4 regions of the Glutamicibacter mishrai genome follow, and region 2 is predicted to be linked to each of the others. Evidence: riboswitches for the same ligand, from Rfam matches in the RefSeq annotation. Region 2 holds a riboswitch; each other region holds the start of a gene.
What was found. Region 2 has a riboswitch for S-adenosylmethionine ahead of D3791_RS06455 (hypothetical protein). Riboswitches for the same ligand answer to the same signal wherever they lie in the genome.

Region 1 (7,344 bases), 690 kb from region 2:
AAGTACGTCGGTGATCCTGCATTCGTCGACGTGCCGACCAAGACGCTGACCAGCAAGCTCTTTGGTGATGACCGCGCCTGCGCGCTGAACCCGGAGCAGGCGGCAACCAAGCCGGTGGCACCGGGTGATATCGAGAATTTTGATGGCCAGTGCCCGGCGGCAACCACCGAGCCTGCCGTGGAGCAGGATACCGAGAACATGTCCACCACCCACCTGTCGGTCGTGGACCGTTGGGGCAACGTGGTGTCCTACACGCTGACCATCGAGCAGACCGGCGGCTCGGGCATGGTGGTCCCGGGCCGAGGCTTCCTTCTGAATAACGAGCTTACGGACTTCTCCACCGTCTATGATCCAGAGGATCCCAACCGCATCGAGCCAGGCAAGCGCCCGCGTTCTTCCATGGCGCCGACCATCGTGCTGCGTGATGGCGAGCCGGTGCTGGCTATTGGCTCCCCGGGTGGCTCCACGATTATCACCACGGTGCTGCAGACCCTGCTCAACCGCTATGACCTGGGCATGGACATCAGCCAGGCAATCGCCGCCCCACGCGCCTCGCAGCGCAATACCGCAGCGGTGACCGCGGAGCCGGAATTCATCACCCAGTACGGCTCAGCATTGGAAGCTTTCGGCCATAAGCTCACCCCGGCCGGGGATTCCTTCACCCCGCAGGCAGAGATCGGCGCGGTGGAAGCCGTGGAGATCAATGCCGATGGAACGCTGACCGCAGCGGCCGAACCGGTACGCCGCGGCGGAGGCTCCGCCATGGTGGTGGCTCCCGCCAAGTAAGCCCTCAAGACAACGCCGGCTCCGTCCACCCATGAGGGTGGACGGAGCCGGCGCTGGTTTAAGGTCGAGGATTCTTGCCCGCTGATCAGCCCTGGGCGGCCAGCCGGTTGGAAATCTTGAACTGCGCTGCGCGGTGGGTGTCCTTCACGCGGTCGCCGGCTCCGAAGAGCTTGTTGCGCAGCGAGCCTTCAGCGTACTCGGCCTTGTACGCGCCACGGGCCTGCAGCTCGGGAACAACGTACTCGACGACGTCTTCGAAGGTCGCCGGGGTGACAGCGTAGGCCAGGTTGAAGCCGTCCACGTCGGTGTAGTCCACCCAGTCGATGAGCTTCTCGGCCACCTCGGCGCCGGAGCCGACGGTGATCGGGCCGAAGCCGCCCACCCCCACCCACTCGGCCAGCTGGCGGATGGTCCATGGGTTGCCGTCATCGCCGCTGGCCTTCTGGAAGGTTTCCACGGTGGACTGGATGGCGTTGGACTTCAGGTTGGCGCCCAATGGCTCATCCGGGTTCAGCTCCGACAGGTCAACGCCCATCCAACCGGAGATCAGCACCTGGGCGCCTTCAACGTCGGCGTAGGACTTGTAGTCCTCGTACTTGGCCTGGGCCTTCTCGGACGTCTCATCGGTGATGATGGTCTGCATCGCGAAGATCTTCACATCGTAGCGGTCGCGGCCGGCGGCCTCGGCGGCGTCGCGGATCTTGGTGACGGTGGCCTTGAGGATTTCGCGGGTCGGGCTGGTCACGAAGACCGCCTCGGCGTTTTCCGATGCGAACTTGATGCCGCGCGAGGAGGCGCCGGCCTGGTAGATCACCGGGGTGCGCTGGGTGGAAGGCTCGGTGATGGCAATGCCCGGCACCTTGAAGTACTTGCCTTCGTGCTCGATGTTGTGCACCTTGGCCGGATCGGTGTAGATCCCGGTTTCCTTGTTGTTCTGCACGGCGTCGTCTTCCCACGAGCCTTCGAGCAGCTTGTAGACCACTTCGAGGTATTCATCGGCGTGGTTGTAGCGCTCGTCGTGCTCCATCTGGTCTTCCTGGCCCATATTGCGGGCGGCCGATGGCAGGTAGCCGGTCACGACGTTCCAGCCCACGCGGCCGTTGGTCAGGTGATCCAGGGTGGCCAGTCGGCGGGCGAAAGCGTAAGGGTGCTCGTAGGCGGTGCCGGCGGTGACGCCGAAGCCGAGGTTCTCGGTGACGGCGGCCATGGCGGAGACCAGCATCATCGGGTCGTTCACCGGTGCCTGGGCGCCGGAACGCAGCGGGGATTCGTTGGTGCCGTTGAAGACATCGTAGGTGCCCAGCACGTCGGCGATGAACAGGCCATCGAACTTGCCCTTTTCCAGCACCTTGGCCAGGTGGGTCCAGTAGCCGATGGTGTTGTAGGTCGAAGCCTTGTCATCCGGGTGGCGCCAGAGGCCTGGCGACTGGTGCACCACGCAGTTCATGTCGAATGCGTTGAAAAGGATTTCGCGCTGCTGGCTCATTGTTGTTCCCCTTGCCATGGTTGGGTAGTGGTGAAGTCTGTTGGTCGGCGTTCAGGCGCCGTAGCCTCGATGGTTGCTGTCTTCGCCGGTGACTGAGAGCCGTTGCGGCTGGACAGCATTGATTTCGTAGTCCCCCACGATGCGGGCCTTGTAGATGGCCGGGTTGTGGGTGGCGATGGTGCGGGCGTTGCGCCAGTGCCGGTCCAGGTTGCACACGACGCTGGTGGATGATGCCCCCAGCCCGTCGAAGAGCTTGCTGGTAGCGCCGATCACCAGTGGCTGGACGATGGTTTGCGCGCGGTTCGCCGCGAGCTCGCACACTGCGTAGCGTTCCTCGTCGTTCAGCCCCAGATCAACCAGCGCAGCTTCTACTTCAAGGACCGCTCCGATCACCACCGAGTCGGCGGCGAAGGATTCAGCGGAGACCTCGCCGACCAGTTGCAGCACCTGTGGTTCGCGGTGCACCGGCACGCCGGTGCCGGTGGTGAAGATGCGGGTCCGGTTCTGCACCGAGATGCGCAGGTCATTCAGGGCGGCCCGGGCGATGCCTGCCTGGACGGCCATGAGCACCAGCTGGAAGATCGCGGCCTCGGAGTCGTTGGATTGCTGGGGCATGAACGAGTCCACCGGCACCTGATGGAATTCGGTGGTGCCGGTTCCGGTCAGGCCCTGGCCGAACCCGTCCCAGTCGTCGAGGATCTTCACACCGCTGTGCTGGGTGGAGACCACGGCGATCTGGCGTCCGGGCAAGTCCGGGTGGGCTACGGCCACGGTGGTCCAGTCGGCGAAGATGGTGCCGGTGCAGTAGTACTTCTCGCCGTTGACCAGCCACCGGCCATCCACCTGGCTGGTCTTGGTGTTCAGAGTGCCCAGGGCGTTGCCGCCTCGTTCGGTGTAGGCGTTGCCGACAATCTGTCCGGCGGCGATGCGGGCAATCCACTTGCTGCGCAGTTCCTGGTCATCAAGGACCAGGACGTTCTCCACGAAGGCGATATGGGCGCGCCATAGCTGGCCGACATGAGAATCAGCTTCGGAAAGCTCGATGAGCAGGCGGAATACGTCGACCAGGCGGGCGCCGTATCCGCCATCGGCTACCGGGATGCGCAGCGCGCCGAAACGCTCGCGGTTGAGCAGGCCCACCTGTTCGAAGGGCAGGACCCGGTTGCGGTCGCGGTCCTTGGCGGTGGCTGCGATCTGAGCGAAGACCGGACGGAAGATTTCGGCCAAGCGGTCGTATTGCTCATCTGCGCCGGGGCCGGGCGTGACTTTCAGCAGCTGCCGGGTGGGCAGCTGCTCTTCGAATTCATCGAGTCCCAAGGCGCTGGCCTGTGAAGGGTCGCTGAGCTGGTTGAAGTCCATGCCGGGGGTGTTTGGCGACTCGCCAAATGACATCAGAAGTCCTCAATTCTTTCCATCGGTCCTGGCGGTAGCACCGTCCCGCGATTCGGGTGGTTGCTGCGGCGTCGTCGAGCCAGATCTCTTAGCCGCTCTGGATGGGTTGTCATTCATTTGTAGCCGTAACAAACCGGTGCTTCCAAGCCACGAAGTCACATTTCGTCCCCGCGGCGTACCGGTTTGACAGGCAGGTTGCACAGTCAATGGCGCTTCACGCCGAAGATGACTTGATCAACAACGCCCATCATCGATCAAACAGGCATTCAATGAAATAAGTAACGAAATATCCCGCGCATGTGACGGAGTTATCGAAGATTTTTCATGTTACGCAAGATTTGCATTCAATTCCTTCGAAACCCTGTAATGGACGTGTAACCATCCCGAGCGGCCGAGAGATCTGGCTCAGTGACGCCGCAGCAACCACCTATGGATGAGACCACTTTCCATAGGCCGGTGCTACCGCCAGGACCGATGGAGATGATCATGGCACTGAGCTTTGCACAGCCTCAGGCGCACGACCCGGCCCACCCCTCGACCGCACTGGGTGTCGACTTCAGCGAGGTATCACGCACCTTCACCACCAAGAAGGAAAGCCGCAAACGACTGCGAATGTCGCAAGACAATTCATGTTTCGCCCTGATATGACGCATGCAAGAACGCAGCAGAATTGCTCGGCGCATCCAGGGGCCTAGGCTTCTTGCTCACCGACTCGCAGAACAACGGCAGGCTTGACGGGCTGATCATGACCATCATCTTGCTCTCCATCGCCGAACGCTGGGCCATCAAACGCTGGACCTGATTCCAGCGCATCGCTAGAACCACCATTTTTTCATCAATACTGTTCAAGGAATTTTCTGTCATGACCATCGAATCGGCATCAACCTCAACTCTTGCCTCGGAGGAAGCACGCCAAGCATTCTGGGATGAAGCGGCACGCCTCCTTGATTGGGACACCAATTGGCACACCACCAGCCAGATCGTCCCGGCTGATCCAGCCGCCAAGCGCGGCCCGCAGATCTCCTGGTATCTGGGCGGCAAGCTCAACGCCGCGGTGAACTGCGCCGACCGCCACGTAGCCGCCGGGCGCGGTGAGAAAGTGGCGCTGTACTTCGAGGGTGAGCCCGGAGACCGGGTAGCCGTCACCTACAAGAACCTGCAAGAACGCGTCAGCCAGGCGGCCAACGCGCTGGAATCCCTGGGCGTGGTCAAGGGCGACCGCGTGGTCATCTACCTCCCGGTGCTCATTGAAACCATCGTCATCACCCTGGCCTGCGCCCGCATCGGCGCCATCCACTCGCTGGTCTTCGGCGGCTTCTCCGCCGAGGCCCTGAAGTTCCGCGTAGAAGACACCAAGGCCAAGGTGCTGGTGACCACCGATGGCCAGTTCCGCCGCGGCACCTCGGTGCCAGTGAAGGACAACGCCGATGAAGCGGTCTCCGGCGAGAACGAAATCGAAAAGGTCCTGGTCATTCGCCGCACCGGCGATGAGATCCCGTGGACCGAAGGCCGCGACGTGTGGTGGCACGATGTTGTCGACACCCAGTCCACCGAACATGAGGCTCAGTTCTTCGACTCGGAAACTCCGCTGTTCATCATGTACACCTCCGGCACCACCGGACAGCCCAAGGGCCTGGTGCACACCACCGGCGGATACCTGACCCAGGCCGCCGCCAGCTACAACATGCTCTTCGCCAACCCGGATCCTTCCCAGCGCGATCAAGACGTGCACTGGTGCACCGCGGACCTTGCCTGGGTTACCGCCCACACCTACGAGATCTACGGTCCGCTGGCCAACGGCGTCACCCAGGTGATTTATGAAGGCGTCCCCAACGCCCCGCATCCAGGACGCCACTTTGAAGTCATCGAACGCTACAAGGTCACCAGCTACTACACCGCGCCCACCCTGGTTCGCTCGTTGATGGGCTGGTTCCCGGACGGCATCCCCGCACAGTACGACCTGTCCTCCATCAACACCGGCGGCACCGTGGGCGAAGCAGTGAACCCGGAAGCGTGGAAGTGGTTCCGCGAACAGCTGGGGCGCGATACCCCGGCCGGCCTGCCCATGGTGGATACCTGGTGGCAGTCCGAGTCCGGCGCGACCATCCTCTCCCCGCTGCCGACCGACGACTACTTCAAGCCGGGCTGCGCTGCCCGCGCTTTGCCGGGAGTCTCGGTGGACATTGTTGATGGCCAGGGCCAGCGCGTTGCGCCGAATACCCAGGGCAATATCGTCATCACCCAGACCGGTCCGTCGATGGCGCGTACCGTATGGGGCAACCCGGAACGCTACTACACCAGCTACTGGGAACAGTATGTCCAGCAGGGCTGGTTCCTCGCCGGTGACGGCGCGCGCTTTGACCAGGATGGAGATATCTTCATCCTGGGCCGCACCGATGACGTGATCAACATTTCCGGCCACCGGCTGTCCACCATTGAAATCGAGTCCGCGCTGGTCACCAACCCGGGTGTTGTCGAGGCCGGTGTGTGCCCGACTCCGGATGCCAAGACTGGCCACGCGGCGACCGCTTTTGTGGTGCCTTTGGATAAGTCGCTGATTGCCGAGAATCCTGATGAGCAGCTCGCTGCCCGCCAGGCGAAGTTCATCGCTGAGCTGCGCTCCACGGTCACCACGCAGATTGGCCCGATCGCCAAGCCGCGCGATGTGGTGCTCGTTCCTGATGTACCCAAGACGCGCTCAGGCAAGATCATGCGCCGGTTGCTCACCCAGCTGTTCGAGGGGACCACACTCGGCGATACCACCAGCTTGCAGAATGAACCGTGCATTCCCGAGATCAACGCGATCTGCCGGGCACGCGGCTAGGCTCACCGGCCCGCCCCGCTTAAATAGTTGAAGCCACGTCCCGCGGGACGTGGCTTCAACTATTTGTTGCTAGGAATCCTTGGACTGGGTGGAGTCCGAGGGATCTTTCGCATCAGCTTCGGTGACGAAGATCTGGGCAGATCCCGAGTCACCGGCTTCGGGCTTATCGGCCGGTTTGATGATTGGAATCTCGGTGGTCATCAAGCTGAACTGGCTGCCTTCATGCCGGTCCACACCCTGGGTCACCGATTGCTCCAGCACGGTGCGGGCGACCTTGCCGCGCAGGATCAGCGGATCCCGGCTCAGGTCCTTCCACAGCGCTACGCACAGCAAGAGCATGACGATCACGAACGGCAAGGCCGAAACGATCGTGATGTTCTTCAGGCCATTGAGCGCTTCGGCCGGATGATCGCCGCCAGCCAGCAGCATGACTGCCGCGACAGCGCCGGTGGCAACACCCCAGAAGAGCACGGACTTCTTGGTTGGCTCTTCCGCGCCCCGCTCGCTCAGGGCACCCATCACGATGGAGGCCGAGTCGGCGCCGGTGACGAAGAAGATCGCGATCAGCAAGACCGTGACCACCATCAGAACCGTGGCGATCCAGCCGGAGACCGGCAGCTTGTCGAGCAGGCCGAAGAGGATCAGGTCGAAGTTGATGTCCGGAGCCCCGTCCGCCATCTTGGTCAGCATGTCGCCGGTGTTTCCAGCACGCTCAGCGCGCTCCTGCAGGCCAATGGCGCCGCCGCCGAAGATCGAGAACCAGATCAGGGTGACAGCAGAAGGAACCAGCAGCACGCCGGTGACGAACTGGCGGATGGTGCGGCCGCGCGAAATACGCGCGATGAACAGGCCTACG
Region 2 (7,344 bases):
AACGACCGGCGCACCAGCAGTTACCGAAGGCACTGCCGCGGTATCAGGATTTGCATCCACATCCTCAGCTGGACCAGCGAACTGCGACTGGTACAACCGGTAGTACGCACCCTGGGTCTTGAGCAACTGCTCATGGTTTCCCTGTTCCACAATCTTTCCGGCTTCCATCACCAAAATGGTGTCAGCGTCACGGATCGTTGACAGGCGGTGGGCAATCACGAAGCTTGTGCGATCACTGCGCAAGGCAGCCATCGCTTGCTGGACCAACAGTTCGGTACGCGTATCCACCGAGCTAGTCGCTTCATCAAGAATGAGCAAGGATGGGTTGGCCACAAAAGCGCGGGCAATCGTGATCAGCTGCTTCTCACCGGCAGAGACGTTGGTGCCCTCTTCATCGATGATGGTGTCATAGCCATCTGGCAGGGCACGCACGAAGCGGTCCACGAAGGTCGCCTTGGCCGCCTCGATGACTTCCTCATCGGTGGCATCCAGTCGTCCGTAGCGGATGTTCTCCATGATGGTGCCGCCAAACAGCCACGCATCCTGGAGCACCATGCCCACCTTGGAACGAAGATCAGCCCGCGAGAGCTGGGTGATGTCGTGGTTATCCACCATGATCTTGCCCGAGTTCAACTCGTAGAAGCGCATGACCAGGTTCACCAAGGTAGTCTTGCCAGCACCGGTTGGGCCGACAATTGCCACCGTATGACCTGGATCCGCGTCGAAGGAGAGGTTCTCGATCAGCGGCTTCTCCGGGGTGTAGGAGAAGGACACGTCCTGGAAGGACACGTGGCCATCGGTCCGCTCAGGCAAGGTGGCCTGGGCATCTTCTGGATCCTGCTCTTCGGCATCCAGCAGCTCGAAGGTCCGCTCGGCCGAGGCGACACCGGACTGCAGCATATTGGCCACGCCGGCGATCTGACCCAGCGGCTGGGTGAACTCGCGCGAGTACTGGATGAAGGCCGTGGCATCGCCAAGGCTCATCGCGCCCGAGGCAACGCGCAAACCTCCAACAACGGCGATGCCGACGTAGGAGAGGTAGGACACGAAGTTCATCACTGGCATGATCATGCCGGAAACGAACTGCGCGCCGAAGCTGGCCTTGTACAGCTCTTCGTTGCGAGCGGTGAAGCGATCAACCATGTCATCTTCGCGGCCGAAGACCTTCATCAGCTCGTGGCCGGAGAAGGATTCCTCGATCTGGCCGTTGAGCGCACCGGTGTTCTTCCACTGCGCGGTGAACAGCTTCTGCGCCCTGGAGCCGATCACACCGGCGGCAACACCGGAGAGCGGCAGCGCCACCAGAGCGATCAGTGCCATCTGCCAGGAGACAACGAACATCATGATGACAATGCCGATGACCGTCATGATGGACTGCACCAACTGGCTCAATGCCTGCTGCAATGCGTTCTGGATGTTATCCACGTCGTTGGTCACGCGCGAGAGCACGTCACCGCGCTGGCGGGTATCGAAGTAGTTCAACGGCAAGCGGTTGAGCTTGTCCTCGACGTCCTTGCGCAGGTTGTAGACCACGCGCATGACCAGCTTGTTCAACAGCCAGCCCGAGGCCCACGAGAAGACCGAGGCCACGAAGTACATCGAGAGCACAATCAGGATGAACTGCGAGAGCTGGGTGAAGTCGATGCCCTGGCCAGGCACGAAATCCACCTTGGCGAGCATGTCCGCCTGGGTGCCCTGGCCCGAGTCGCGCAGCTGCTGGATGACCACGTCTGCCGGGGTTCCGGCAGGGATGTTCTTGCCGATCAAGCCGGCGAAGATCACGTCCATGGCCTTGCCCAGGACGCGAGGGGCCACCACGGAGAGCACCACGTACACGGTGATCAATGCGAAGACCAGAACCATGCCCCACTTATAAGGGGACATCAGCCCTACAAGGCGCTTGGCCGATGGCCAGAAGTGCTCGGCTTTGCGTGCTGGCGCACCGCCGCTCCAGTCATCTGCACCGGCGGCGACTTCAAATTCGTCAATTGCGGCGAGCTCGCTATCAAGCTGCTCTGGTTCCGCGTTCTTCTGTTTCTTCGCCACTTAGGCCACCTCCTCCACGCTCAGCTGGGACGTCACAATTTCTTGGTAGGTTTCCGAGGATTCCAACAGTTCTTCATGGGTTCCGCGGGCCACGATTTCGCCGTGGTCCAGAACCAGGATCTGGTCTGCCTCGGTAATCGTGGAAACACGCTGGGCCACGATGATGACCGCGGCATCCTTGGTAGGTTCTACCAAGGCTGCACGCAATTTGGCATCGGTGCTCACGTCGAGTGCTGAGAAGGAATCATCAAAGAGGTAGGTCTTGGGCTTGGCCGCCAAGGCGCGCGCGATGCACAGTCGTTGACGCTGACCACCCGAGACATTGGTACCGCCCTGAGAAATCTTCGACTCAAGCTGCCCCTCACGCTCGGCGACAAATCCGTCGGCCTGCGCAATACGTAGGGCTTCCCACAAATCTTCTTCCTCGGCCTCTTGAGCACCAAAACGCAGGTTGCTGGCGATGGTCCCGGAGAACAGGTACGGACGCTGCGGCACGGAAGAAATGTTCTGCGAGATCGTCTCGCGGCCCAGTTCCCTCAGCGGCAGGCCACCGATGAGGATTTCGCCTTCCGTCGCGTCGTAGAGTCGCGGAATCAGGTTCAACAGGGTGGTCTTGCCGGCACCGGTGGAACCGATGATGGCGGTGGTCTGCCCTGGCTTGGCGGTGAAGGAGATATCGGAGAGCACCGGCGCCTCGGCTCCGGGATATCCGAAGGTCACGTTCTTGAATTCGACGGTGCCGGGTGCTGGCAGCTGGACCTCGCGGTCGGCGGCATCCTGCATGGACGGTTCGCTATCAAGGACCTCGGAGATGCGGTCGGCCGAAACCATGGCGCGAGGGATCATCATGGCCATGAAGGTACCCATCATGACGGCCATCAGGATCTGCAACAGGTACTGCAAGAAGGCGGTCAGCGCGCCAACCTCAACCTGGCCGTTATCCACGCGGTGGCCACCGAACCAGAGCACTGCCGCGGTGGACAGGTGCAAGATCATGGTGATCGCCGGGAACATCAGGACAAAGAGGTTGCCGACCTTCACGCCCAGATCGGTGAGCTTCTGGTTGGCATCGTCGTAGCGTTCGGTTTCGTGGTTTTCGCGAACGAAGGCGCGGACCACGCGAATACCGGTGATCTGCTCGCGCAGCACTCCGTTGATTCCATCGATGCGGGTCTGCATGTCGCGGAACAGCGGCATCAACTTGATGACCAGCAGGCCAACAACAATCAGGACCATTGGCACGGAGACCCAGACCAGCCACGACAGTCCGGGATCTTCGCGGATGGCCATGACCACGCCACCAATGGACATGATGGGGGCATTGATCATGAAGTTCAACGCCATCAGGGTCAGCATCTGGATTTGCTGTACGTCGTTGGTGCCACGGGTGATCAAGGTGGCGGCGCCGAATTTGTTCACGTCTTGGGCCGAGAAGGTGGAGACCTTTTCAAAGACCGACTGGCGGATGTCACGGCCCACGCTCATGGCGGTTTTGGCTCCGAAGTACACGGCGGCCACGGCGGTGGCCACCTGGACCAGAGCGACAATGAGCATCAGTCCGCCGGTGCGCCAAATGTAATCGACGTCCGCGTTCACCACGCCGACGTCAATGATTTTGGCGTTGAGGCTGGGGAGATAAAGAGTGGCCATGGTGGTGGCCAACTGCAAAATGATAACGGCAATGATCCAGCCTGTATAAGGCTTGGAGTGTTTCAAGATGAGCTTGAGAAGCATGTGGAAAAATCCTCGCTGGCATCAGGCTCTCCGGCACCAGGCCACTTCGGATTAAGGGCGCGGTGATTGAAGAGCGAATGCCAGTCTAGCGCTCCGCTTGGACACTTAGTATCATCCTTCCGATTGATATTTGCCAACCAGTGATTAACGCTCGATTAACGGCAGAATTCCGGGGATGGTGGCGTTAATCATAGGTTATGGAAATAGCGCAAAGAGCCGAGATTTCCGGCGGACTTTCATCCGCCGGAAATCTACGCTCATTTACGCCTGAACGCTACCGGAAACCTCGCAGGCGTAGTTCCCTCGGATGTACTCGGACAAGGCCACGGACGGGCGTTCGAAGCACAGCAGCCGCGGGAAGCCGGTCCAGGCCTCGGGCACCAGCTGCACGATGTGCTCAGGCCGCGCCCGTTCTTCCATGTTGCTTCGGCCAGTGTCCGGGTCCTGCCGGTCACCCGCAGACATCTCTGGCCCGGCTGCGGATTCTTGGCTTTGATCCCGAGCAGTTCCAGCCGTTGCTCCAGGCGATCTAGGCCCTCAAAATTTCTGCAGAGCTCGCGGGCATGCCCCAGCGCGGCTTTAAGCCCCGCGCTGGCTGCCCAATGCAGTTCCGGGGTGAACCCGGAGGCAATCCAGCGGGCCACATATTCGTGGACATGGGGCAGGTTCAACCCCGGTAGTCCACCACGTTGCTTCTCGGCTTCGAAGGCCAGGAATCCTCCTGATTGGAGGGTGCGCGATCCTGCATGGAAAGGATCGTCCAGCAGCACGCTGTGCCACTTCCGCTCGCTGTCGGTTCCCTGCGGATTCCCTGTCGTGTATTCATGAATGGCGCCCACGGCATCCTCGCCTTCGTTCCAGGCGGCGCGGCATCCCGAAGGATCAGCACAGCCGATCGACTTGCCCGGGATGGCTTCCCGGACCGGATCTTCCCCTGGGGCACCCCGCTCGATGAGGAGGGTTGCCACCCGGCCAGCCAGGTACTTAGCGCCGCGATTCTGTGAGCTTGCTTCAATAGTACTGGGCACCACCGACAGCTTGTCTTGGGCCGGTGCGCAGCACCGGCCCAAGACAAGCGATTCGATCAGTCTCTGATTGGCGGAGGTGCCACCTCGTCGTGCTGGGACTTCCCGCTGTCCTTCTTCTTTTCCGGCGGCACGGTGACGATGATCGACGCGATGGCGATGACCACCATCAGCACGTTGAACAGCAGGCCGATGGCGCCGCCGAAGCGCGACGCCACATTGTCCTGGCGGCCAATGAACAGGCCCCAGGACTGGATCATTGCCGGATCCATGGCCCGTCCAGCCACGTACAGGGCCGCGGAGATGGCCGCGGAGATGGCCGCGCCGATGGCGTTGCCCAGCGACGAAGCCACCTTGTGGATGCCGGACGCGGAGCCCACCTCGCCGTCGGAGACATTGGACAACGCCGCGTCGGTGGACGGCGTGGCATGGAAACCCAGACCGATGCCGAACAACGTAAAGCCGATAACCGAGAGCACGATGCACTGGTCGATATACAGGAAGGTCATCGTGCACATCAGGATGCGCAGACCGGTGATCATCGACCCCCAGAGCAGCGGCTTCTTCGGCCCGAAGCGCTGCAGCAGCTTCTCCCCCACGCGGGTGGTGGCACGGATGGCCACCAGATAGCCCAGAGTCAGCAGGCCGGGCTGCAGCGAGGACATCCCGGCCGCCACCTGGACCAGGCCCCGCGAGACAATCAGCGTGCCAGCGGCGCCATTGAGCAGGAAGTTGGACAGCTTGGCGCCGGTGAAGGTGCCGACGGAGAACACCTTCAGGTTCACGAACGGATTGCGGCTGCGCACCTCGATCTGCAAGAACAGCAGCCCGGTGACCACGAAGATCTCCACGAGCGCGGTTCCGTCTACTGGGTTCCCTTGCTTCGCGCTTAGCTGCGGTTAGCCGACATGGCTCAGCTGGCTTCGGTGATTTCAATCTATCCCCCGGCTGGACAGGCAGTCCAGCAACCGGTTGAATGCAATATTCAGCAACTTCGGCGAGCGCCGGCGCCGCTAGCGGTCCTGCTCGGTGCAGATGCAGAACCTGTTGCCCTGCCGATCCGTCGCCACGGTGAAGCTGGGGGCGTACTGGCTATCGAGCTCGGTGCTTTCGCTGCCCAGCGCTTCGAGCACCGGCTGGCTTTCGGAGAAAGGGACCCACACATCCAGGTGCAGCCGGTTCGGGTTGGGGTCTTCTGTTTTCTGGAACCAGATGGCAGGCAACCGGTGGTTCGGGTCGGCCAGGCTGCCGTCTTCTTGCTGCTTGTATCCCAGGCCGGCGGCCCACTGCGCGGCGACCTGCTGCCGGTCGGCTGTATCGATGCCGATTTCCACCGTGCGGATCAATCCCGGGCGGGAAGTGGCGCCAAGTGCCCGGGCCTGTTCGGAGATCCTGCGTGCCAGGGCGATATCCCGGGTGGTCACCCGCCCTCCGGCGTCATGGGAAGTAGTGGTGACGAAGACGCGGTTGTAGCGCCAGTCCACGTCCGGGTGGTGGTTGTCCATTTCGGCGGCTCCGGCGATATCGCTGAAGAGCTCGATGGCGGATGCCGCTGTTTTGGTCTGGAAAACGGCGGCTATGCCGCCGGGGATTTCCCGCCAATGCGGCAGGTCCTCCAGATAGTCGCTGATCTGCTGGTCACTGAGAATGTCGTTGCTGCCCATGCGTATCTCCTCCTTGAAAACACGATGGCACCGGTGCCGCTTCACCTCAAGGAGATTTCCTGAAGGCACAGGTTTCCATCAGTGCCAGATCTGGATGTCTCCTGTGAACTGATGCGCTACCTGCCCGTACGCGGGCGGGACGGCCTAGCCTCGATGGCAAAGCGCAAGGAGGCCTGAATTCCATGCTGAACATCTTCCAAGCCGAGATCAATGATTCGACGTTGGATGACATCAAATCTGCGCATAGCAATCGCAAGCGCCGGCGGCTGCGCCGTGCCGCGCTCCTGGCGGTTGCGGTCATCGTCGTGGCTGCCTTGCTCGGCCTGTTCGCCCAGGAGAAGACCGTGGTGAACGACGGCGACGGCTTCACGGCCGAAGTGCAGCTCCCCACCGTGATCAGAGCCGGAAATGAAATCGAGCTGAGGATTGAAATCACCGCTGCCGAGCCGTTGCCCGAGACCATCACCCTGGAGCTGAACGAGGACTACCTGATGCTCTTCGAGGACTTCTCGGCCTTTCCCGAACCCGAGTCCGTAGCAAGCGGCGCAGGTGGCACCATCCAATTCGAGGTGGCCCCGGTGCCCGGGTCCAGGCAAATGGTCGCCACGCTCACCGGCCGCGCCTCGGATCAGTGGTCCCCGAGCACCGGCGGGGTGCTGGGCATCGAGGTGAAGGGCAATACAACGGAACTAGAGATCAGAACCTGGAGGATCCCCTGATGGATATCGTCATCCGCGCTGCCGTCGCGTTCATCATCCTATGGCTGGCCACCCGCGCCGCGGGACGGTCCACACTCGGCGAGCTCAGTTCATTCGAGCTGGTGCTCTTCGTGGTGCTGGGCGATTTGGTGCAGCAAGGCATCACCATGGAAGACC
Region 3 (7,344 bases), 680 kb from region 2:
TACCGGGTTGATGAAGTACACCTTGTACTTGGACGAAGACAGCAGGTAGGTCGCGACGAAGTAGCTGGCACGCGAGGGCTTGTTCGATGCGCCCACGATGGCAATGGTCTTGGTGTCGCGCAGGATGCCCAGACGCTCGGCTGCGCCCGGACCTTCCCAGGTGCGTTCGGTGGTGCTCATTAGTTAGCTCCCTTCGGTGCGGCAGGAATGGCGCAAGCTGCACCGTCATAGGTTGGTGCCGCGAATTCTTCGGCAGAACCAGCAACGGCTTCCTGCGAAGCGGTTAGTGCCTGATCCAGATCCCAAAGGATGTCCTCGACATCTTCCAGACCCACCGACAGGCGGATCAGGTCTTCTGGAACGCCGGCGGCAACCAGCTGGTCAGCGCTCAGCTGCTGGTGTGTGGTGGACGCTGGGTGCAGCACCAAGGTGCGGGCATCACCGATATTGGCCAGGTGGCTGGCCAGCTGCAAGGCTTCGATGAACTTGGAGCCGGCTTCGCGCCCGCCCTTCACGCCGAAGCTGAAGACCGAGCCGACTCCCATCGGCAGCAGTTCCTTCGCGTGCGCATGCTGCGGGTGCGATTCCAGGCCCGCGTAGTTCACGTAGGTGACGCGCGGGTCTGCTTCGAGCCATGCGGCAACCTGCTTGGCATTGGCCAAATGGTTGTCCATGCGCTGAGGCAGGGTCTCCAGGCCCTGCAGCAGCTGGAACGCCGACTGGGCTGGCAACGCCGGGCCGAAGTCGCGCAGTTGTTCGCTGCGCAGCTTGGTCAGGAAGCCGTACTCGCCGAAGTTGGCCCACCAGGAGACATTGCCGTAGCTGGCTACCGGTTCGGTCATGGCGGGGAACTTGCCGTTGCCCCAGTTGAACTTGCCGGATTCCACCACTACGCCGCCAAGGGTCGTGCCGTGGCCGCCGATGAACTTGGTTGCCGAGTGGATCACGATATCGGCACCGTGCTCGATCGGCCGCAAGATATATGGGGGAGTGAGCGTGGAGTCGACGACCAGCGGAATCAGGTGGCGGTGCGCCACCTCGGCCAGGCCCTTGAGGTCGGCGATATCGCCCGAAGGGTTGGCTACCACTTCGGTGTAGACGGCCTTGGTGTTCTCCTGGATGGCGGCCTCGAAGTCGGCTGGATCATTGGAGTCGATGAAGGTGGTGTTGATGCCGAAGCGGCGCAGTGAGACGTCCAGCTGAGTGATGGTTCCGCCGTAGAGCTTGGAGGAGGCCACGATGTGGTCCCCGGCCTGGGCAAGGGCGGCGAAGGTGACGAACTCGGCGGCCATGCCCGAGCCGGTGGCTACTGCGCCGATGCCGCCTTCCAGGGAAGCCATGCGCTCCTCGAAAGCAGCGACGGTCGGGTTGCCGATGCGCGAGTAGATGTTGCCGTACTTCTGCAATGCGAAGAGGTTGGCTGCGTCATCGGCATCTTTGAAGACGAATGAGGTGCTCTGATAGATGGGCACTGCGCGGGCGCCGTGCTCGGCATCGGGGGTGCCACCGGCGTGCAATGCGCGGGTGCGGAATCCAAACTGATGATCTGCCATGATGGCTTACGACTCCTTGTCGATTGGGTTTTCGCGATTCACCGCTAGGCGGTGGCGCGATCGAGGCAGGAATCCCGGAATCAATGTCGCTTCCTGTTTTTGCTTAAACAGGAAAAGCGGCTGCATCGTTTCTGGCGGTAGCACCGTAACCACCGGATGTGGCAGGTTGCTGCGGCTTCATCGAACCAGATCTCTCAGCCGCTCGGGATGGTGTAATAATCTTCGCAACATGACCGTTCGTGACCTAACTATGAGTCGTAACGTTGCGTATTGGACGTAATATCGGAGATTCTTCGATATCCATGCTCGCCGGTACGCTGGACTCATGGATACTGCGCTGGTGTTGATCAGACACGGACTGACCGATTGGAATCTGGCTGGCCGCCTTCAAGGGCGTACCGACATTCCACTGAATGACACCGGACGCGGACAAGCCCGCGGTGTCGGCCGCGAATTGGTAGGCCAGGGCTTCTCCTTGATCCTCGCTTCCCCTCTGGGCCGGGCCCAGGAAACCGCCGCATTGATTGCCGAGGAATTAAACGCAGAAACCGGCCAGCCGGTCCCGGATCTCATCGAACGCGGATTCGGGCCGTTGGAAGGCCGGATCATGGCCGAGGTCTCCGACGAGGAATCAGTGTCGTTGCAGTCCCAGCTCGAACCCATCGACGATATCCTGCGCCGGGCGATTCCCGCTTTGATTGACCTGTCGGTGGAACATGCCGGCAAGAAGGTGGCCGTGGTGAGCCATGGCGCAACCATGCGCGCCATCCGCGATGCACTGGCTGGAACCAAGCTGCCACGAGGCGTGGAAAACGGCGAGATCATCCAGATCAATATCCAACGCCTCAACGAGCTGGCTGAAGAACTCGATTTGGTCAGCTGCTAGGACCTGGAAGTTTTCTTCTCCGGAACCTCACACTTTTGCAGCGCACTGCGTTTACATGGTGAAAGCCCGTCAAGGCGCCAAACTTCAGGAGAGCCATGCAAGTACCCTTTGAGCGGATAGTCCAGGATTATGGGCTGAACGTATTACGGGTTTGCCGTGCCTTGCTTGATGAGCACCGCGCCCAGGACGCCTGGTCCGAGACCTTCCTTTCCGCGCTCAAGGCCTATCCGCAGCTGGCGGATGATGCCAATGTCCTCGCCTGGCTGGTGCGTATCGCGCGCAACAAGGCCATCGATGAACTGCGCAGGAACAAGCCGGAGATCCTTGACGATCACCAGCAATGGGACCACGCTGACGGCCAACCGGATCTTGGGCTGGAGCTGGAGAACCTCCAGCTCTGGCAAGAGGTTGCCCAATTGCCCCAGAAACAACGGCTGGTAGTCGGGTACAGGTATCTCGGCGGGTTGAGCTATGCGCATATAGCCCATCTGGTTTCCGGGACTGAGGCCGCGGCTCGGCGTGCAGGCAGCGACGGGATCAAGAACCTTCGCCGGATACTCGGCGACGACACACTGTGGCAGGAGCAGTCATGACTGACTCAAGAATCAACCCAACCGCAACCGGAGAAGAAACCGCGCTTTTGGAAAAACTGGGCAATGAACTTCGGGCCAAGGCGCAGGCCGAGGAACTGCTCGACGTTTCCTACCGCATCGTTGATAGCCCGGTAGGCTCGCTGCTTTTGGCCAGCACCACGGCTGGCCTGGTGCGGGTGGCCTTCGAAACCGAAGACCACGACAAGATCCTTGAACTGCTCGCTCAAAAACTCAGCCCGCGAATCCTCAAGGATCCTTCGCGCCTGGATGCCGTGGCCAGGCAGCTGGACGAGTACTTTGCCGGAACCCGGCACAATTTCGACGTGCCCTTGGACCTCAAGCTCTCCACTGCCTTCCGCCGCCAGGTTCAGCTGGAGCTGGGCGAGATCGGCTACGGGCATACCTGGAGCTACTCGCAAATGGCCGAGCGCATCGGCAACCCGAAGGCCGTACGCGCCGTCGGGTCAGCCTGCGCGACCAATCCGATCCCCATCGTCCTGCCGTGCCACCGGGTGCTGCGCACTGATGGGTCATTAGGCGGATACCTGGGCGGACTGGAAGCGAAAACAGAATTGCTGAAGCTGGAAAATCCGGACTTCGGTGGTGCGCCGGGCACGCTGTTCTAGAGCCCGGCTCAGTTGTTTTCGCGGATGCGCTTCAGGGAGAGCTGCAGCTGGGCAGCGGTCTGTTCTCCCAAGCCCAGCAGCGGAATCATCGCTTCGGCTTGAAGCAGCAGGTGCTCCCAGCCGTCGGAATATTCCAGGCCCTGGTCTATGGCCGACTGGATTGTTCCCGTGACGTGCTTGCCGTACACGAAGTCATAGACAAAGGTTCCAGGCGTGAGCCGGGTTTTGCCCCAAGGCGCTGGGTCTTCTGGATACTTGCCGATGGGTGTGGCATTGATGATCAGCGAGGCTTGCGTGGCTGCTTCGGCAACGTGCGAGAAATCCACGGTCCTGCCCCGGATTCCCATGCCATTGGCCAGGGACAACAGCTCTGCTGCGACATCCTGGTTTCGGTCCGTGATGGTGACGGTGCCGATGCGCCCCTTGAGCGCAACCAGCGCGGCCCGAGCGGCGCCACCTGCGCCGAGCAGCAAAACGTGATCATGGGATTTCGCGGCAAGCCTGTTTTCTACGGCAATCAGATCAGTGTTGTAGCCGTGGAGCTGATCGTCCTGCCGAATCAACAGGTTTGCTGCGCCGCTGAGGCTGACCTGTTTGGAGCGTTCGTCCGCGATGGCCGCGGCCCACTGCTTGTGGGGCATGGTCACGTTGGCGCCAATGACGTCCGCGGCGAGCAATCCGTCATGCACTTCCTGCATTCCGCTTTGCGCAGGTACGTCCCAAGTCAGATACTCCCACTTGTTGCCAAGCTCTTTGAATACTGGATTCCAGAGGTCGGGTGACATGGTGTGGGAGGCGTGGGATCCGATGATGAATAGTTGTGTTGCGTTGTCCTCGTAACTCATTGTTGTCCTTCCGAGACGAACTGGTTCAGTGTTGATGACGCAGGCCGTTTAACATCTTGTGACACGCCTCACCTTTGCTGTACTTTATTCATTGTCGCATATCGCACAGATGTGCGCATTGCGTACAACTGGCATAAGTGCAGGACGTGAATCATCCCCGCTGCTGTGGAAGGACACCCCATGAGCAAGACCACCACCCATACGAGCCCGAACCTCGATGAGGAGCAACAGCGCAAGCTCAAGCGAGCCAAGAAAGCGGCGCTCGCGGGATTCCTCGGCGGCGCGCTGGAATACTATGACTTCTTCATCTACGCGACCGCGGCTTCCTTGATCTTCTCCAAGATCTTCTTCCCGGCCGGGGATGCGACCATTGCGCTGCTGGCCTCGTTTGCCACCTTCGGCGTCGCCTACATCGCCCGTCCATTCGGAGCGATCTTCTTCGGGCATCTCGGCGACAGGCTGGGACGCAAGGCGGCGCTGGTGATGACCCTGGTGCTGATGGGCTCGGCAACCTTCCTCATCGGCGTGCTGCCGGACTTCTCGACAGCCGGCTACTGGGCACCGGCCCTTCTGGTGATCTTGCGCCTGATGCAGGGCTTGTCCGCAGGAGCGGAAACAGCCGGCGCTTCGGCGCTGTCCACCGAGGAAGCGCCCGAAGGGCGCCGCGGCTTCTTCGCCAGCTTCTCCATGAGCGGCATTTCCTTCGGTATCGTCCTCGCGTCGCTTGCTTTTCTTCCGGTGGCCGCGATGGAAGAATCGGCGCGGTTGGCCTGGGGCTGGAGGATCCCATTCTGGCTCTCGCTTTTGGTTCTCGTTGCCGCCTACCTTGTGCGCCGCTCATTGGAGGAGCCCGAGGTCTTCGAGGAAAAGCAGGAAGCGGACGCTACGGTCAAGCTGCCGTTCACCAAGATGATCACCACCCACCCAGCGCAGTTCGTCCAGGTGGCGCTGATGTCCTTCCAAGTCGTCACGAATACATTCATGCAGTCCTTTGGGCTCTCTTACGCGGTATCCGTCGGCATCCCGGCTGCCACCATGCTGTGGGTGAGCATCGCAGGCAATGTCATTGCCATTGCCAGCCAGCCATTCTTCGCACGTCTCTCTGACATCTACGGGCGCAAGAAGGTCTTTATCGCGGGCGTCATGGGATCTGGCGTGATGATCTTTGTGTACTTCTTGACGATTTCCACCGGAAATCTGGCCATGATTTTTGTTTCCAGCATGCTGATCACGGCCGGAACGTACGCCGCGTCGAACTCGGTCTACCCGGCCTGGTTCTCCGAGCTGTTCAACGTGAAGGTGCGCTATTCGGGAATGGCCATCGGCCTGCAGATCGGCATCCTCTGCGCCGGGTTCACCCCGATGCTTGCCACCGCCCTTGTGGGAGATGTGACTGCCAACTGGGGCCCTGCGGCGTGGATCGTAGCTGCCTCTTCGATCCTCGCTGTGATTGGCGCGGTATGGGCCCGCGAAACGAGCAAGACTGATCTGCGCGAACTAGGCAACCCAGTTCCTTAACGCCAGCACAATGACAGCTTTCAATTAACGACGGTGGCCGCCACCTTCCGAATCAATCGGAAGGTGGCGGCCACCGTTGTGCGCCGTGGGCTGCTTACTTGCGCAGCTCGAAGCGGTCTGCATCCATGAGCTTGGCCCATGCTGCGGCGAAGTCCTTGACGAACTTCTCCTTGGCGTCGTCCGAAGCGTAAACCTCGGCCAGTGCGCGCAGCTCGGAGTTCGAGCCGAAGACCAGGTCTACGCGGCTGCCGACCCAGCGGCCGTCAGTGGTTGCGTAGGTCTTCTCTTCTGCATCCGGGGTCCACTCAAGGCCCAGTTCCAGCAGGTTAGCGAAGAAGTCGTTGGTCAGTGCACCAGGGGTCTCGGTGAACACGCCGGTGTTCGAGCCGTCCCAGTTGTTGCCCAGTACGCGCAGGCCGCCGAGCAGTACGGTGGTCTCTGGCGCGGTCAGGCCCAACAGGTTGGCGCGGTCCAGCAGCAGGTACTCGGAAGGCAGGTTCAAGAAGCCCGAGTCGTAGTTGCGGAAACCGTCAGCTACTGGCTCCAGCCATGCGAACTGCTCAACGTCGGTCTGCTCCTGGGTTGCGTCAACGCGACCTGGGGTGAAAGGAACCTCGATCTGCTGGCCGCCAGCTGCAGCGCCCAGCTCAACACCTACGTTGCCGGCCAGAACCACAACGTCAGCGAAGGAGGTCTTCACAGCGGAAGTAGCGTTGAAGGTGTCAACGATTTCTTCCAGCTTTGCGATAACTGGCTTCAGCTGCTCTGGCTGGTTCACGCTCCAGGAAACCTGTGGCTCCAGGCGGATGCGGCCGCCGTTGGCGCCGCCGCGCTTATCCGACGAGCGGAAGGTTGCCGCTGCCTTCCATGCGGTGGAGACCAGCTGCTGTACCGACAGGCCGGAGTTCTTGATCAGTTCCTTGAGTTCGGAAATCTCTGCGGCGCCCAGGGTGGTCTCTGGTGCAGCTGGCAGTGGATCCTGCCACAGCAGGTCCTCTGCAGGAACCTCTGGACCGAAGTAGCGGGACTTCGGGCCCATGTCGCGGTGGGTCAACTTGAACCAAGCGCGAGCGAAAGCGTCAGCGAACTTCTGCTGGTTGTCCTTGAACTCGCGGGAGATCTTCTCGTAGGCAGGATCAACGCGCAGGGCCAGGTCGCTGGTGAGCATGCGTGGTTCGCGGCGCACCGAGGAGTTCTGGGCCATTGGAACCATGTCGGCTCCGCCGTTGTCCTTTGGACGCCACTGCTGGGCACCAGCAGGGGAGTGGAACAGTTCCCACTCGTAAGCGAAGAGGATGTGGAAGAACTCGTTGTCCCAACGGG
Region 4 (7,344 bases), 200 kb from region 2:
CCCATAGGTTATCTTTTGCCGCTTTCCTAGTATTGGCTCATTGCAAACTCTCCGAACCACCAAAGCTTGAGCCGTTTTGCCGGAGAGTACACCGCAGACCGTGGCAAAGGAGCCAACCAACCGTGTACGAGCTAATTGTTCTGTTGATCCTCGTGATCGCCATTGTGCTGGTGACAGCGCGCTGGAAAATCAGCCCCTTCCTCGCGCTGATCGGCGCCGCCATACTTGCCGCATTCGCCTACAAGATCCCCTTGGCCGAAGTGGCCAGCACCGTCACCACGGCGTTCGGCAACACCATGGGCAATATCGGCCTGGTGATCCTTTTCGGGACGATGATCGGCATCATCCTGGAACGTTCGGGCGCCGCCATTTCGATGGCCGACGCGCTGATCAAGGTGCTGGGCACCAGATTCCCGAATCTGACGTTGACGATCATCGGCTACATCGTCTCCATTCCGGTCTTCTGCGACTCGGGCTACGTGGTGCTCAACTCGCTGCGCAAGGCCATCACGCTGCGCACCGGGGTATCGGCGCTGGCGACCTCGGTGGCGCTGATGACCGGCCTGTACGCCACCCACACCATGGTTCCTCCGACTCCCGGGCCGCTGGCCGCCGCCGAGAGCATCGGCATCGCCGATAACCTCGGGCTGATCATCGCCGTGGGCCTGCCGGTCGCTGCCATCTCCGCGCTGGCCGGCCTGGCCTACGCCAGCAGGTTCAACAAGTCCCAGTGGACGCCGATGGCTTCGGACGACGAGAACGATCTGGCCGACCTGGACTACGAGCAGCTGCGTGCAAGCTTCGGCAAATTGCCGCATCCGGTCTTGGCGTTCCTGCCGATCCTGGTGCCGCTGGTTTTGATCTGTGCCGCGTCCATCGCCAAATTGCCATCACAGCCTCTGGGCGAGGGCACGCTGGTTGAGGTCCTGTCGTTCATCGGCACCCCGGTGATCGCACTGATCTTCGGCCTGCTCTCGGCCACGCCGCTGCTGAGCGGGGACAAGAAGCTCTCCGACTTCAATGACCAGATGAACGAGGCAGTGCGTACCGCCGCACCGATCCTGCTGATCACCGGCGCTGGGGCGGCCTTCGGCGCCGTGCTGGCCTCCTCCAAGCTGACCGAATTCCTCTCAGGTTCCTTGAGCGGCCTGGGCCTGGGGCTGGCCGTGCCATTCTTGATTGCCGCCGCGTTGAAGTCGGCGCAGGGCTCGTCCACGGTGTCGATGGTGACCACCTCCGCGCTGGTTGCTCCGATGCTTGGATCGCTGGGGCTGGATTCCGAGCTGGGAATGGTGCTGAGCGTGTTGGCGGTCGGCGCCGGTGCGATGGTTGTTTCGCATGCGAACGACTCATACTTCTGGGTGGTCTCGCAGCTCAGCCGGATTCCGGTGATCACCGCGTACAAGACCCTCAGTGTTGCCACGGCGATCCAGGGTACTGCGGCGTTTGCCACCGTCTGGATCCTCGGGGCGGTCCTGCTCTAGGGGGCCTGTCGGGCAATTCTTATCAGCGCCGCGCCATCAACGAACGCTTCATTGATGGCGCGGTGTTCTCTTTAACTGGCGTTCAAGCGGAGAGCTCTTTGGCGACCTTGTTCCCCTTGGAAGCGGCAACCAGCATCATGGTGACGCCTAGGGCAAAGCCGATAGCGGTTACGGTAAAAGCTACGGTGAAATTCTGCATGAAACAGAAGATTGCCGAGGCGATCAAAAACAGCCAGCCAGTTATGCCAAAGATCTGAAGGATTGGCGCAGCTTCACGGTGCGCTGCCAGCCAGGCTTCATCGCTGGCCAGGGTGTGACGGGTCTTCACGCCAACGCTGTTGTTGCGCGGTATGCGCCCTTGGGCTCCCATGCGAGCCAGTATGCCCGCGGTGAGTGTGAGTACTAGCAACCCGAACATCAGGCTCAATGTGCTGGTTAGGTCCACGCGCGTGTCCTATCGATTAGTGTCTTTAGATTCAGTCTATATGATTTTGATATTTTTCTAGACCCAAGCCATACGGGACTTATCCGGTTCAAACAACAGGAACACTGCGAACCAGAGAACGTAATATGCGGACATATGACGCGCTTTTCAAGCGTCCAATGGGCTTCAAGCCGTCGAAAACCCCGGATTTGTGAAGAGATCTGACGCAGTGTTCCCTCCCATGACGCTGTAATAGCCACCTTGGCGGATCGATGTTTGACTCGAATGACACCCATCCAGAGCGGCTGAGAGACCTGGCTCCGCGACGCCGCAGCAAGTCTGCATCCTGCAGATAGTGCTAAAGCCAGGTTCGATGGAGCTCCCGGGTCGAGAAGCAAGGACTTCTGTTCGGGATCCCTCGGTTCTATCTGTCTAAGAGAGGGACGGCATGACTCGCACTCGCCCGAACATCCTGAAGCTTATGGTTGTTGCCCTGGCGGCAACCACGCTGCTCGCGGGTTGCTCGTTGAAGGAACCCCGCCCGGAAGTCGCTCCGGTCGCGGCGCAAAGCAGCAACCCGCAAGCCGAGCAGAAGCTCGAGAACGTTCCTACGCTTGAAGGCAAAAAGGTCGGCATCGCGGCCAAGGATATCCTGCACGACTACTCGCGTGTGGTCTACCAGCAGATCCAGGAACGCATCAAGGAACTCGGCGGCGAGGTCGTCGCTACCCAGGCCGAAGCCAAGGATGAGAAGCACGTTTCCGACGTGGAAAACCTGATTACCCAGTCGCCGGACGCCATCGTGGTGATCCTGGGTGATGCGCAGACGCTCACACCTGCCCTGGCCAAGGTGGACGCCACCGGGATCCCGCTGTTCACCATCGACTTCCAGAGCGAATACTCGAAGAACAACGTCACCAGCGACAACTGGAATGTCGGCACCACGCTGGCCCGCACCATGGCAGAAGACCTGCACGGCAAGGGCAAGATCCTGGTCTTCAATGGCTTCCCCGGCGTGACGCCGTGCCGAATTCGCTACAACAGCCTGAACCTGGTGCTCGAAGACTACCCGAATATCGAGAAGATCACCCCTGAACTCCAGGACAAGTACGAGGGCACCATCGAGGATGCCAAGAACCAGATCCAGGATCAGCTGCGCAGGCTGCCCGAGGGCGAAGTCGACGCGATCTGGTCGTGCTGGGACATGCCGCTGATCGGAGCGGCGCAGGCCATCGACCCCACCGATAATGACATCAAGCTCTATGGCGTCGACGCGGAACCCGGAGCCTTGGATCTGATCGCGGACCCGCAGAGCTCCTACCAGTTCACTGTCGCCCAGCCCACCAAGCAGATTGCGGCTACCTCGGCCACCAACATCGCCCTGTTCCTCGATGGGCAAACCGACAAGGTTCCGAGCACCAGCTATGCTGAGCCGATTTTTGTCGACAAGGACAACGTGAATCAGGTGCGCAATGACAACGGCATCTAATGCATTGCTGAGCATGGCCGGGATCAACAAATCCTTCGGAGCCGTGAAGGTGCTCGACGATGTCCACCTGCAGCTCCGGGCCGGCGAAGTCCTGGGCTTAGTCGGCGAAAACGGTGCCGGCAAGTCCACGCTGATCAAGATCCTCACCGGCCTGTACACCCTGGATACCGGCCAGATCGAACTGGCTGGCAACGCGGTGCAGATCCGCCGCCCCGCGGACGCGGAAGCTCTAGGCATCGAGGTAATCCACCAGGACCGCCATCTGGCCGGACGCCTGACCGTAGCCGAGCAGCTGTATCTGGGCACGAGCAAGAGCCGCGGGCTCTGGCGCCATGAGCGCACCGTGCAAGAGTCGGCCCGAGCCGACATCCTGCGCACCACCGGCCAAGAGCTGGATGCCTCGGCCTTCGTTGACGAGCTGAGCGTTGCCCAGCAGCAGCTGATCCAGATAGCCCGCGCCGTGCTGGCAGAGCCCAAGGTGCTGATCCTCGATGAGCCGACCGCGCCGCTGGCCAATGATGAGGTTGAACAGCTCTTCGATACGATCCGGCATCTGCGTGATCGCTCAGTGGGCATCATCTTCATCTCCCACTATCTGCAGGAACTGCAGCAGATTACCGACCGGATTACCGTGCTGCGCAATGGCAAGAATGCCGGCGACGCCAGTTTTGCCGCCGGTGACAGCATCGAGGATGTCATTGGCCTGATGCTGGGAAACCAGGTCAACGAGTTCTCGCATCAGAAGCGCGAGGCACCCGCACAGCAGGGGGAGCCTGCCCTTGAGCTCTCGAACCTGTCGGTCGCCGGGAAGCTGAGCGACATCAATCTTTCGGTGGCGCCCGGGGAAATCGTGGCTGTGACCGGCCTGGTGGGATCGGGGATCGAGGTGCTCGCCGATGCGGTGACCGGGAACCAACCACACGCCGGAACCGCGCTATTGCATGGCCACCCGGTGAAATCCGCCGCGGACTTCGCCGCCCGCGCCGGCGCCTACGTCCCCTCGAACCGGCATCAGGATGGCATCTTCCTGCGCAATACCGTGCGCGAGAATATCGCTGCCGCGAGCCTGCGCAAACTCGGCCGCCGGCTGGGACTGCTCGACGCGCGCAAGGAGCGCGCGGCAGCCAGCGAACTGGTGCAGCGCCTGGACATCCGCCCGGCTGATCCCGAAGCCGTGGCTTCGGGCCTCTCCGGCGGCAACCAGCAGAAAGCCGTCCTGGCCCGCTGGCTGGCCAAGGGATCCGATGTGCTGGTGCTGGACCAGCCCACCTCGGGTGTGGACGTGGGAAGCCGTGCGCATATCTACGCGCAGATCAACCAGCTGGTCGACGACGGCGCGGCCGCATTGATGGTCAGCGTTGATCTGGAAGAAGTAGCGGGGCTGGCCGATCGAGTGCTGGTCCTCTATCGGGGCCGGATCATCGCCGAGCTGTCCTCCGCCGAAGTGACCACCGAACGAATCTTGCAATTGGCCTCCAGCGGCCAAGGAACCGGAACACCACGAGAAGAGGTGAACGCATGAGCACCGCCATTGCCACCGTCAACGACGCACCGGCGCGCAGCGCACGCGGCAAGAAGCCGAGCCTGGCCGCCTGGATCGGCTATGCCGGCATCACCGCGGTACTGCTGCTCTTCGTTTTCGGCTCGCCATTTTTCCTGACGGCATCGAATATCGCCACCATCTTGACCCAGGCTTCGGTCTTCGGCATTGCCGGGGTGGGCCTCGCGATCGTGATCATCGCTGGCGGCGATGATGTCCTGAACGGCGGCATCGACCTGTCCACCGGCGCGGTGGCAGGACTCTCCGGCACCGTGACCGCGCTGGCTGCCGCCACCGGCACTCCGGGGTTGCTTGCGGTGCTCTACGGAGTGCTGGTGGCTACCGCGATCGGCGTGATCAACGGGATCTCGGTGACCCTGGGCCTGCGCCCGCTGCTGGCAACCTTGGCCACCATGGGCGTGGCCGCTTCGCTGGAACTGGTCTTCAGTCAGAACCTGAAGATCGCCGTGTCCGGCGGCTTCTTCGAGGCTGCCCGGGGCAGTGTTTTCCTCGGGATCCCGCTGGCGGCCTGGCTGCTGATCATCATCGGGGCCGCCGGCTGGTGGGTTTATGGCAAGACCAGCTGGGGTGTGAATTCCTATGCTGTCGGCCAGAACCCTACCGCCGCCCAGGTGGCCGGGCTGGATCCCCGCAAATACCGGCTGGCCAGCTATGTGCTCAGTTCGGCCTTGGCGGGCCTGGCTGGGACGCTCTTGGTGGCAAGGCTCTCGGCTGCGGTTCCCGGCATCGGAACGCAGATCCTGCTGGACATCATCCTGGTGGCCTATATGTCCATGATCTTCTCCCGCCGGCGACTGGTCAGCGTTGTCGGCACCGTACTGGCCGCAGTGTTCGTCGCCGCCCTGGATAACGGGCTGACCCTGCTCGGCGTTGCCAGCCAGTGGGTGGGCGCAGCCAAGGGCCTGCTGATCTTGCTGGTTCTGGCCAGCGTGACCCTGCGCGGAAGGAAGAACCGATGAGTACCGCTCAAACTCTTGCCGCGCCCTCGGCGCCGACCCCTGAATCCCCAACCACCGGAAGCGCCAAAAAGCGCGGCTCCTTCCAGGCATCGCGGTTGGTGGCTCCTGGAACCCTGGCCCTGATCCTCATGGTGTTCTCGGTGCTCAGCCCGGTGTTCTTCACGGCGGGAAACCTCGTGGGAATCCTGGGGCAGGTAGCGCTCCTGGCGTTGGTTGCCATTGGCCTGACCCTGGTGGTGCGGGCCGGCGGCATTGACCTGTCGATTGGCGTGGCCCTCGACTTGGGTGCCTTGGCCAGCGCCTGGCTGATCCACGACGGGTATCGTGCGTGGGTGGCTGTGGCCGGTGGATTGCTTTTCGCCCTGGTCGTGGGGCTGGTGAATGCGCTGTTGATCGTGGTTCTGCGGATCCCTGCCTTTCTGGCCACCTTGAGTGTCTGGTTTGTCGGCACCAGCGTGCAGCAGCTGCTGACCAGCGGCGGCGCGCCGATCTACCTTTCAGCGCCACTGGTGCCCGATGGTTTTGCCGTGATCGGGCGCGGCTACTTCCTGGACATCGATGCCGCCATCATCAACGCGGTATCCATTGCCGTGGTAGTGGCTCTGCTTCTTGGCATCACCCGTTATGGGCGCAAGCTGACCATGGCCGGCGAACAGCCCAGCGCGGCGAAGATCTCGGGCCTGCGGATCAATACGCTGATTGCCAGCGCGTACCTGCTGTGCGCGGTCATCGCCGGATTCGCCGGAGTGGTGCTGGCCGCACGCTCCAACGGCTATGTTCCGGGCAGCGGCCAGGCCTACCTGATGGATGCCATCGGAGCGGTCTTCATCGGGGCAACCATCAGCCGCTACGGACGGGTGTCCGTGGGCGGAACGCTGATCGGCGTGGTGATCTTCGGCCTGCTGGATAACGGGCTGAACCTGATCGGCCTGTCCTTCTTCTGGCAGGACCTGGCTCGCGGCCTGGTGCTGCTGGCGATCCTGCTCGCCGCCGTGGTGCTCGGGCAGTCCAAGGGCCAATCGGCAACCGGCATTTTCGCGCTACTGCGCACGGCAAAGCGCCAAGCACTGACCACCACCGCAAAGGGAAGAAGCAACTAATGAGCAAGCGCATCCACCTGAACGCCTTTGACATGACCTGCGTCAGCCATCAAAGCCCGGGGCTCTGGCGGCATCCGCAGAATAGGGCCGATGAGTACAACACCCTTGAATACTGGGTTGATCTGGCCAAGACCCTGGAGCGCGGTGGATTCGACGCTTTGTTCCTCGCCGATGTGCTGGGCATCTATGACGTGTACCAGAACTCCAGCGGGCCAGCGCTGCTCGACGCCGACCAGGTGCCGCTGAATGATCCGTTCATGCAGGTTTCCGCCATGGCCGCGGCCACGAAAAATCTCGGCTTCGCGGTGACCAGCGCGCTGACCTACG

Region 1: another riboswitch for S-adenosylmethionine. It lies ahead of D3791_RS09720 (acyl-CoA dehydrogenase family protein); the one in region 2 lies ahead of D3791_RS06455 (hypothetical protein).
Region 3: another riboswitch for S-adenosylmethionine. It lies ahead of D3791_RS09660 (O-acetylhomoserine aminocarboxypropyltransferase/cysteine synthase family protein); the one in region 2 lies ahead of D3791_RS06455 (hypothetical protein).
Region 4: another riboswitch for S-adenosylmethionine. It lies ahead of D3791_RS07430 (substrate-binding domain-containing protein); the one in region 2 lies ahead of D3791_RS06455 (hypothetical protein).

The regions. Positions count from the first base shown of each region.
Region 1 covers NZ_CP032549.1:2,052,590-2,059,933, reverse strand. Annotated here, with positions in the region: gene ggt (gamma-glutamyltransferase) at 1-786, shown strand, start outside; gene D3791_RS09725 (LLM class flavin-dependent oxidoreductase) at 872-2,272, opposite strand; gene D3791_RS09720 (acyl-CoA dehydrogenase family protein) at 2,324-3,664, opposite strand; SAM riboswitch class I at 3,681-3,772, opposite strand; SAM riboswitch class I at 4,040-4,145, shown strand; gene D3791_RS09715 (hypothetical protein) at 4,151-4,312, shown strand; partial or broken gene D3791_RS09710 (ABC transporter permease) at 4,326-4,466, shown strand; gene acs (acetate--CoA ligase) at 4,527-6,488, shown strand; gene D3791_RS09700 (BCCT family transporter) at 6,558-7,344, opposite strand, start outside.
Region 2 covers NZ_CP032549.1:1,359,837-1,367,180, forward strand. Annotated here, with positions in the region: gene D3791_RS06445 (ABC transporter ATP-binding protein) at 1-2,046, opposite strand, end outside; gene D3791_RS06450 (ABC transporter ATP-binding protein) at 2,047-3,780, opposite strand; gene D3791_RS06455 (hypothetical protein) at 4,038-4,619, opposite strand; SAM riboswitch class IV at 4,674-4,786, opposite strand; gene D3791_RS06460 (MFS transporter) at 4,865-5,656, opposite strand; gene D3791_RS06465 (4a-hydroxytetrahydrobiopterin dehydratase) at 5,819-6,469, opposite strand; gene D3791_RS06470 (hypothetical protein) at 6,652-7,188, shown strand; gene D3791_RS06475 (DUF421 domain-containing protein) at 7,188-7,344, shown strand, end outside.
Region 3 covers NZ_CP032549.1:2,042,029-2,049,372, forward strand. Annotated here, with positions in the region: gene D3791_RS09655 (CoA-binding protein) at 1-180, opposite strand, end outside; gene D3791_RS09660 (O-acetylhomoserine aminocarboxypropyltransferase/cysteine synthase family protein) at 180-1,553, opposite strand; SAM riboswitch class I at 1,673-1,767, opposite strand; gene D3791_RS09665 (histidine phosphatase family protein) at 1,894-2,439, shown strand; gene D3791_RS09670 (RNA polymerase sigma factor) at 2,535-3,032, shown strand; gene D3791_RS09675 (methylated-DNA--[protein]-cysteine S-methyltransferase) at 3,029-3,658, shown strand; gene D3791_RS09680 (shikimate dehydrogenase family protein) at 3,667-4,503, opposite strand; gene D3791_RS09685 (MFS transporter) at 4,684-6,021, shown strand; gene katG (catalase/peroxidase HPI) at 6,116-7,344, opposite strand, start outside.
Region 4 covers NZ_CP032549.1:1,564,701-1,572,044, reverse strand. Annotated here, with positions in the region: gene D3791_RS07440 (GntP family permease) at 123-1,484, shown strand; gene D3791_RS07435 (SdpI family protein) at 1,567-1,929, opposite strand; SAM riboswitch class I at 2,198-2,288, shown strand; gene D3791_RS07430 (substrate-binding domain-containing protein) at 2,357-3,397, shown strand; gene D3791_RS07425 (sugar ABC transporter ATP-binding protein) at 3,381-4,919, shown strand; gene D3791_RS07420 (ABC transporter permease) at 4,916-5,917, shown strand; gene D3791_RS07415 (ABC transporter permease) at 5,914-7,017, shown strand; gene D3791_RS07410 (LLM class flavin-dependent oxidoreductase) at 7,017-7,344, shown strand, end outside.